Regions from separate parts of the Eubacterium maltosivorans genome, predicted to be linked through region 1. Evidence: riboswitches for the same ligand, from Rfam matches in the RefSeq annotation. Region 1 holds a riboswitch; the other holds the start of a gene.
What was found. A riboswitch is a leader RNA that binds a small molecule or an ion and turns the genes downstream of it on or off. The one in region 1 is predicted to bind cyclic di-GMP.
Positions count from the first base shown of each region.

Region 2: linked by a shared signal. The riboswitch ahead of CPZ25_RS10905 (type IV pilin protein) and the one ahead of CPZ25_RS05915 (M60 family metallopeptidase) in region 1 are both predicted to bind cyclic di-GMP.

Region 1 covers NZ_CP029487.1:1,193,596-1,198,385, forward strand. The annotation lists gene CPZ25_RS05915 (M60 family metallopeptidase) at 1-2,508, opposite strand, end outside; cyclic di-GMP riboswitch class I at 2,626-2,713, opposite strand; gene phoU (phosphate signaling complex protein PhoU) at 2,863-3,543, opposite strand; gene pstB (phosphate ABC transporter ATP-binding protein PstB) at 3,555-4,316, opposite strand; gene pstA (phosphate ABC transporter permease PstA) at 4,328-4,790, opposite strand, start outside.
Region 2 covers NZ_CP029487.1:2,274,352-2,279,141, reverse strand. The annotation lists gene CPZ25_RS10920 (PIN domain-containing protein) at 1-203, opposite strand, end outside; gene CPZ25_RS10915 (hypothetical protein) at 187-444, opposite strand; gene CPZ25_RS10910 (O-antigen ligase family protein) at 775-2,043, shown strand; cyclic di-GMP riboswitch class I at 2,321-2,414, shown strand; gene CPZ25_RS10905 (type IV pilin protein) at 2,594-3,016, shown strand; gene CPZ25_RS10900 (type II secretion system protein) at 3,377-3,601, shown strand; gene CPZ25_RS10895 (type IV pilin protein) at 3,799-4,257, shown strand; gene CPZ25_RS10890 (prepilin peptidase) at 4,413-4,790, shown strand, end outside.

The DNA.
Region 1 (4,790 bases):
CATCGTTATGCTGTCTTTCAGCTCCACATGTAAATCATCCACAAACAGGGCATTTGTCTCATCTGCCAAACTATCATATTCATAAAATTTTATTTCTGAAATCCGGCAGCGTGCATTTGGCGCGCCAGCCCAATAAAGCGCCGGGTTAATCTGAATTTTGACAGGCTTAATTTTTTCGTTTAGGCGGATACGGTAATATTCTTTGCCGTTCGTGCTTTTTTTAGACTGAACCGCAAAATTATTGCCGATATTCAGGTCGTGAGCCTGTCCTTTTTCATCCCACCATCGGATTTTCATATAAGCATTGTAAGTGCTCGGCTCGCCTTCGCCACGCACCAGCACAATATCATTCATCTCATAAGACTGGTCAAATTCAACGACCGGTGCCTGCAGGGCGCCGGCCCAGCCGCCAGCGTTCCAGCCGCCATAGTTCCAGTATGAGGTGTAATCATTATCTACAATATCAAACTTATCAAAAGCTTTCTCGTAATCACTCTCCTTTAAATAAGGATATGTGACATCTTTGATGTGAGCAGTCGGCTGGTTCACCTCTCCGGCCCGGTTAATCAGCTTATAGTTCGAAGTGACCGGCGGATCAATGGACTCGGTCGCGCAGGTGTATACCGGCGATTTTGCGCCTTCTCCAATAGCGTTATAGCCTGTCAGATAGACCTCGTATTCAGCTTGGTCCTTAAGGTTTTCAATTACATAGCTGGTGCCGCTCAAATCCCCGGCCTTTATATAGTCGCCCATCCCTTTTTCACGGTAATAGACATTATATCCGGTAGAATTTTTCTGTTTTTCCCAATTGACAGTGATCTGGCGGTATCCGCCTTTTAAGGTTATACCCTCTGGCCTTTCAGGCACTGAGGTTGGCATTGGCGTTCCGATAACCAGAGCACTGAAACCACTTTCCCAATTTCCGCTTTCGGAACGGTTAACCGACTGTACTGAAATTTTATATGCCACAAAATTGATTAAATCGTTAATTGTCAGAGAAGTTCCATCCACTGCAGTCAGCGTAGTCTCATTTTTACCGGTTTTAGGGTTTGTAAAACTCATCTTTACTTCATAGCCGGTTACATTGGGCTGTGCCTCCCAGCTGACCGTCAGACTTTCGTTGCCAGAAACCACTTTGACATTTGCAGGTATGCTCGTAACCTGCTCAACGATTTTATCCTTGGTATTATTTAAAAATTCAACTTTTGAGATTTCCGCAAGATTGCTGCTCGCCTTATTGGTCTCTGTCACAAAGATGGTAACCTTTTTGATGGCTACCTGTTTATCCAAATTAATGACAATGGTCGACGGGGAAGCTTCATCGGTTAAAAAGAGATAATCCACTTTGTCCTGGAGGTCAAAACTATGGGTTTCTTTTTCCCCGAATTCATCGACCACCTCAACACGTCCCCTTCTGGGCGCATTTTCAAGGCCTAGTTCATTGGGGGCAATCCGCAGTTCTGTTGCCTTGACGGGTTCCTGCATGACAAGCGGAATCTCCAGCGGCGCTTCCTCAGAAATCACACCTTCATCCTCTTTGGCGAACTGGACTGATGCTGCCTGGTCAGAAGCCGTGCTGAAAAGCTGAGCAATATCACCGCTTTTAACCACGACAGGATTGGATACATTTTTTTCAATGACCACATTTCCCGGATCCACAATCGGGGACGTATCACTGATCTGTACCTTTTCGGCATCATAGGCCTCGCCCATATTTTCCTGCAGATAGACCAGATCGACAATATCGACAAGTCCATCTCCATTAAGATCATAATCGGTTTCGGAGGAGCCCAGCTTTTTCATGACAGCGTCGTAGTCGGCATCGTCAATAATACCGTTACTATCTACGTCTCCAGCTAAAACTGCACCGTCCATAAACTCGACACGTTTCGAGCTTCCCTCAAGGCGTACCCGTGCCTGCACAGGGATTATCCCCATATCCGAAACAGTTATTGTATAGTCGCCGACTGGCAGATTATACAAATTGACATTGGCAAAATAAATTTTTGCATCTGGGTTTTGTGCATCGTAAAAAACATTGCTGCTCTCCCCGTTATCGGAAGCTTTATCAAAAAGCAAGGTTTTGTACTGAATGCTCCTGCCGCCAAAATCAGTTAAGATTTTTTCATTTACGATATCTTTTAATAGGATTTCCTTTACGGTGCCGTCATCGGAAGCCAGTGTCAGGACAGCGGTTTCAAGCAGCTTTGTCTTGGGCTGGGCAAAATGGATTTCCACCTCCATATTCCCGACAAGTTCAGCGGATCCGCCAGTGCGGATCATGCTGTCTTTTTCATCTTCCGCCTGCGGCTCTGAAGCTTCATCTGCCAAAGAGGAGATGCCCTCCAAGGCTTCCTCTGGCCCGGCCTCTTCCTGATTTTCCGTCACAATATCCGTTTCCGCAGTTTCGGAGGAGGTCTCCTGTACAGTTTCCTCTGCCAAAATGGATATCGGAAAGCTCGCAAACAGCATCACAACGGACATAAAACAAGCCAACCATTTTTTCATGTTCTTTTCCCTTTCCTTATTCTGATGAATGATCTTTAATTAATCCTGTTTCTAAAAATAAAAAACGGCTGCAAAAGGGCGCAGCCGTGGGGTATCCACCTACTAATCATGGATTGCTGTAGCAACTGGCTGCCATCGTCGTTTAACGGCTTTAGGCCCTTTAGTTTTGCGTCTCTGCCTTTCAGCAGATTTGCCCTTTTTACATATTAAAAACGTTATTAAATTAAAATCAGTATAGATTATGCCTCATTATATCAAGCACGATTCTTTTCGTCAAGATTCTTTGATTATTTTGCATAAATAAAAAAAAGACCAGCGCAAAAATCTACTCTGGTCCAGGATAAAACCTATGGTTTATTCGTCCTCTGGGATTGTATTTAAGTCATTAAAATCCATATAATTTCCAGTGACAATAAAATAGACGGTCTCAAAAATATTAGTGGCATGATCACCAATTCTTTCCAAATGGCTCCCTATAAAAGAAAAGCTCATAGCCTGAAGCGCCATTTCCGGATTTTGGTTGATCTCTGCGATGCAGTCGCTGTGCAGGGTATTGTTCAAACGGTCGATTTCATCCTCATAACGGATCACATCATCCATCTTGCTGATATCCTCGTCAATATAAGCCTGAATACACATTTTAAGCTGATCTTCCACCATCTTTGCCATCTGCGGGATATTGTCCAGTTTTTTATAGTACTCTTCCTTACGCAGGCAGATCACCTTTTGGCAGATATTCACCGCCAGGTCAGCGATTCTTTCAAGATTTGTAATAATTTTATAGGTGGAGGAAAGTCTTCTCAAATCCCCTGCGACGGGCTGCTGCCTCGCAATCACCTCGCTGACAATCTGCTGAAGCTGGATTTCCTTTAAATCCACAATGTCATCCCGGCTGATGACGCTTCTGGCCAGCTTGACATTTTGTTCTTCCAGCGCCGTAATCGAATCCGACAGCATGCGTTCTGCCTGGGAAGACATCAATAAAATTTCATTCTTAATGGTTTTTAATTCTTCGTTATAAACTTCTCGCATCATTCGCTCCTTTATCAACCAAATCGGCCGGTAATATAATCCTCAGTCCGTTTATCTTCTGGATTCATGAAAATAGTATTTGTCTCATTGTACTCAATAATTTCTCCCATAAGGAAGAAAGCGGTTCTGTCTGAAATTCTGGCAGCCTGCTGCATGGAATGTGTGACGATGATAATGGTGTAGTCCTTTTTAAGCTCCTCCATCAAATCTTCAATTTTTGAAGTAGCAATTGGGTCAAGGGCCGAGGTTGGCTCATCCATCAGGATAACCTCTGGCTGCATGGCGATGGTCCTGGCAATGCACAGACGCTGCTGCTGCCCACCGGAAAGGCCGAGGGCGGATTTGCCCAGACGGTCGCTGACTTCATCCCACAGAGCCGCTCCTACCAGACTGTCGTGTACAATTTTATCAAGTTTCTTCTTATCTTTCAAGCCCTGGCATTTTGGACCATAGGCGATATTATCGTAGATACTCATCGGAAACGGGTTAGGTTTTTGGAAAACCATGCCCACCTTTGTTCTGAGCTGGATAACGTCCGTATCTTTTTCATAGATATTTTTACCGTCAAAATTCAGGGTCCCCTCGATACGAACCGAGTCAATTAAGTCATTCATGCGGTTCAGACAGCGCAGAAATGTAGATTTTCCACAGCCTGACGGGCCGATAAAAGCGGTCACTTCATTTTCATAAATATCAATATTGATTTTTTTTAAGGCCTGAAAATCACCATAATACAAATCCAGATCCTTCACATCAAATTTTTTCTTCTTATCCATTTTAACCTCGTCTATTTTTTATGGGCAACATCCAGCTTGTCCGCTGCCAGTCTTGATAAAATATTCAATACAATGACAATCAATACAATAATAATACCAATAGCACAGGCCAGTTCGATATTTCCTTCCTCTTTAGCCACATAGTAGGCCTGAACCGTCAGTGTGCTCCCCGGCGAAAGCAGCGTTCCCGGAATCTGCGCAACGGTGCCCGCAGTGAGCAGCAGCGCCGCAGATTCGCCGATCACACGGCCAATACTTAAGAGCACCGCCGTCACAATACCGGGGACTGCAGATGGCAGCACGACCTTAAACACGGTCTGCAGCTTTGTTGCCCCAAGAGCCAGGGAGCCTTCGCGGTAACTGACCGGGACGGTTTTCAGGGCTTCCTCTGTACTCCGTATAATGACCGGAAGCAGAATAATCGCCACGGTTAAGCTCCCTGACAGTAAGGATATTTGAAATTTGAGCGCGACC
Region 2 (4,790 bases), 1.1 Mb from region 1:
TTAATAAAGTAAAGAAGTCCTTCAGAGATATCCTCTCGGGAAACAGAATAAACTTTCTCTAAAACATATACAATTTCTGCCAGAACTTCGATGCTAAGGGAAACCGTTTCTTTTTGAAGAATTTCTTCTACCTCATTTGCCATTTCCTCATTATCGTTTAAAATAAAACGAAGAACGGCATTTGCATCAAAGAGTATCGTCATTGGTATGCTTTTCCTTTACAGCATTTGACCATGCGTTTTTTTCTTGAACGATTTTCTGCGGATTGGCATATTTTGCAAAAAGCCCTCTTGAAGAACCTTTTTTTGCCGTTAATCGTGCGAGTTCCTTTTCATCGGCATATTCGTCTAAAACTGTTATTTTAACAAGCTGATTTTTTTTCAAGCGCAGCTTTTCAAGGGGTAAAATATTTTTTCCGTCATAGTAACCTTTTGATGCCAGCATATGATCGCCTCCTGTTTAGATGATTTAACTTTATTATAGCTTATTTTGAGACGTGCCACAAGTTAAACTCAGCGATTCTTAATTGTCTTTAAAACACATCCCGAAATCCCGAAAAGGCGCCGGCGGTGATTGCCGGCGCCTTTTGGTGTGTTGGGCCCAGCTTTCCAGGCTTCTACAGTTCTTTAGAGACATCCGTAAATTGAGCAAATAAAGCTTGAGAAAGATCCGCCTTTAGCGGGGTGTAGCAAGCAGAGATATAAAATTGACAATTCAAGAGGTGCTTATGAATAAAATATGCTACAATTAAAAAAACAGATGTTGAGGAAAACGATGAGAAAATTCGAACTTCAAACAGCAGTCTCCACAGTACTGGCCATTATTGCCGGGGCAGTGCCGCTGATCATTGTGCCGCCCTTTGGCGATACCCTGTATATGCCAAAGCTGATGACCATTGAGGTACTGGTTTTTGGTCTGCTGCTTTTATATGTGCGGCCCATTACCGCATATTTTAGCGAGAAGCCCAAAATACCGCTGCCGGTAAAGCTTGTGCTGCTGTACCTGTTGTGCGTGACCGTCACGCTTCCCTTTTCGACGGATATCATGCTGTCGCTTAAGGGGCGGTCCTTTCGGCTGGAGAGCTACTCCGCTATTTTGTTTTATGGTATTTTAATGATGCTGGGGGCTTTTTTCTATACCTTTAAGCGCTGGCATGTACGGTTATACGCCGTGGGCGTATCCTGTGTGGCTGTTTATGGCATCTTTCAGAAATTTGGGCTGGATTTTCAGCCACAGGACCCTTTAATGTACGGCGGCCCAGGCGCATCCTATGCTACCATCGGCAACCCTAATTTTCTGGGCTCATTTTTGACATTGGCGCTGCCAATTCTCTTATACGCCTTTATCAAAGGGCCAAGGGCTTACCTTCTGCCCTGCGGGCTGGTCTATTTCTGCCTGCTGTGCACCAATACCCGCGGCGCTTGGATTGGCAGCTTTCTGGGGTTTGTGCTGCTGGGCGTGTTTCTGCTGAGAGAAAAAGAAAACCGCCGCCGCTTCGCAGTGGCGAGCGGTGTGTTTGTGCTTTTAACCTTTATTTTCCTGTTTGTGAATACAGGTTTTGGCGCGCGGTTTCTCAGTGTTTTTACGGATTTGTCGAAGATCATCAAGGGAAACGACTGGGAAAAGGGCGGATCATACCGGCTTTTTATCTGGTCAAAAACCCTTGAGCTTATCAAGCTGCGTCCCCTGACCGGCTTTGGCATTGAGACCCTGGGCAAGGTGATGGGCCAGTATTTTGAGCGTGATATTGTAAGGGTGACCGGACACCACCTGGTCATCGACCGTGCCCATAATGAGTACCTGCACATTGCTGTGAGCAGCGGAATCCCTGCGGCTTTTACTTATCTGGCCTTTGAGGGGACGACGCTGTACCAGGGCTTTAAAAGCTGGCGGCAGTCTCCCATGCTTATACCGCTTGTCTGCAGCGTGTCTGCTTATATGGCCGCTTCCTGTTTCAACATTTCTGTGGTGACCGTGGCGCCTGTTTTCTGGATATTTTGCGGAATAATGGTGCGGTTAAGCAATAAAATCAATCAAATTTGAATATGATTTAAGGAAATAAAAAATTGAAAAATTTTTGAAAAAGATTGAGTGTTTTACTCAAATTGTGCTGTTTTTACCATTAGTTTAATATTGGTGGTAAATGAAACAGCATTTATAATAACTTATAGCTATAAGAAAAGCGAAAAATGCAGATTTGTATGGTTTTAAAAGTGTGCAAACCTGTATTAATGGTGAATGACATGAACCTTTTAGAATATTTAAAAGTAACTGGTTTTTATAGTTCTTGACAAATGTCCGAATCAGTTGTAGAATAGAATTGTTCAAAAGGCAAAGCGGAGCGAAAGCCCGTGGCGCAAAACTACAGGGTCTACGTCGGCAGCTCCAGGCCGATATGACAGCCAGCTGCCAAAACGGTGGATGGCCGAAAACTCCTGTTTGGTTTCCGGCTGTTTTTATTTTTTGAGCAGCCTTTAACAAAAAGGACTGCTGGGGCAAGTAATGACAATGTTTATAACCGTCATGGCGCGGACGGTTAAAATAAAGGTTTATATTTAAAGGTAAACAAGAGAACATAAAAGGAGAGATGTAAATGATTCAGATGATTAACAAGCTGAAGAAAAACCAGAAAGGTTTTACTTTAGTTGAACTCATTGTTGTATTGGTTATTTTGGCAATTTTAGCAGCGTTCACGATTCCGGCGATGTTGGGGTTTATTGAAGATGCAAAAGGAAAAGCTTATGTTTCACAAGCAAGAGAAGTGTACTTAGCAGGACAAACTGTGGCTACAGAACAAACGCTTGCGGATGGTACCGAAATTACAAGTACTGGAACTGGCCCAGCGGCTACTGCTGTAAAAGATAAATTAAACAGCGATATCCCTGCAAGTGCTACATGGACTATTAAAATAGGTGATGGCTCGAGAATAACAAAAGTAGAATATAAAGACGGTGGATTCACAGTTACGATTGATGAAACGGTATCCGGTGGCAATGCAGTAATTAAAAAAGATTAAAACGATAAATGTTTAGTAAAAGATAAAGATATACCTGTTGCTTTTTAAAAAAAGTAAATAATCAAGGCCGAGCTTGCAGCGCCGCAGCCGGCCTTTTCTCCCATTTTAACAGGCGCTTTTTTTATTGCCGAAAGAAAAACAAAATATAGTGGACAGCTGATCGTTGATAGTGGATAGTTTTGGAACAAATTTGCGCGGCAAATTTGATTTAGATCAAATTGCCTTTGTCAATTTGTACATTAACTATCAACTGTCCATTATCAACGATCAACTGCTTTTCAGGATTTCGGGAGGGGTTTTTTAATGGAAAATGAAGAATGGCACAGCAGGATTCCGATTTTCTGAACAGGGGGCAGGAAAATGAAGTTTCTAAAGCAAAGATTAAAGCACAATGCGCAGTCCCGTTCGGGCTTTACCTTAGTCGAGCTGATCGTGGTGCTGGTGATCCTGGCCATTTTAACCGCCTTTACCATCCCTGCCATGCTGGGGTTTGTGGAGGACGCCAAAGGAAAAGCCGCCATTGCAGAAGCCAGAGAGGTTTATGTGGCAGCACAGTCGGAAGCTCCGCCGAAGTCACAAAAATAAAATAACCCTCCAACCCGTATCCCGAAAAAACAGTGGATAGTTGACAGTTGATAGTGGATAGTTTCGGAACCTTTTTGCATAGCAAAAAGGAGTTAAATAGCGGCCGCAGGCCGCATCGAATCAAATCCGCACGGCGGATTTGCACCAAAACTATCCACTATTCACTGTCAACTCTCAACTAAAAAAGAGGTGCCCCCATGACCCTTCGCCGCAAACTTAAAATGCTCATCAAAAGCCCCTCCGGCTTCACCATGATGGAGCTCATCACCGTCATTGTGGTCATTGCCCTGCTGGCAGTGATCATCATTCCGGGGTACCTCCATTTTATCGACGACGCCAAAAAGGACGCGGCCATTGCCGAGGCCAGAACCATCTACCTGGCGGCTCAGATACGGGCCACAGAGTTTAAATCCGCCGAAACAGCGGAAAACCCCTACCGCATACCAGACGCGAACGACCTTCGGGATCTGGTGGGGCCAGACAACATCTACGAAGGGGTCACAAAGCTGACCATTGTGGACGACAACCGGGACGGTACCATTGATAAAATTGAGATGATTAAAAATAACATCAATGTTATAATTGAACCAGGAAAGCGCGTTGTGGTTGACGGGAAGGAAGTTTCAGCCTACAAAGGAGAAACAGACGTCAAGTAGCGAATGATAATAACAGTGGATAGTTGATAGTGAGTAGTTAAGGAACAAAATCACTCTGTGATTTTGAATTCAAATCAAATTTGCAAAGCAAATTTGTTCCGTAACTATCAACTATCCATTATCAACTATTCACTAAAAAGCCTGGAGGTTCATCTTTGGAAGATTCTTTAACCTTAATCTATTTTGTATTGTATGCCTTTGTCTTTATCTTTGGCTGTATGATTGGCAGCTTTTTGAATGTGGTGATCTACCGGGTGCCCATTGGCATTTCCATTGCCAGGGGCCGGTCCTTTTGCCCAAACTGCGGCAAGCCCATTGCGTTTTATGATAATATCCCACTGCTCAGCTATCTTTGGCTGCGGGGAAAATGCCGGAAATGTGGGGCGAAGATTGCGCCGCGGTATTTCTTTACCGAGCTATGCGGCGGGCTGCTGGCCCTGCTCATGGCCTGGCACTATGATTTTGGGCTTCAGGCAGTGGTTGGGTTTGCGGTGGCGGCCATTTTATTGGCGGTTACCCTCATTGATTTCGAT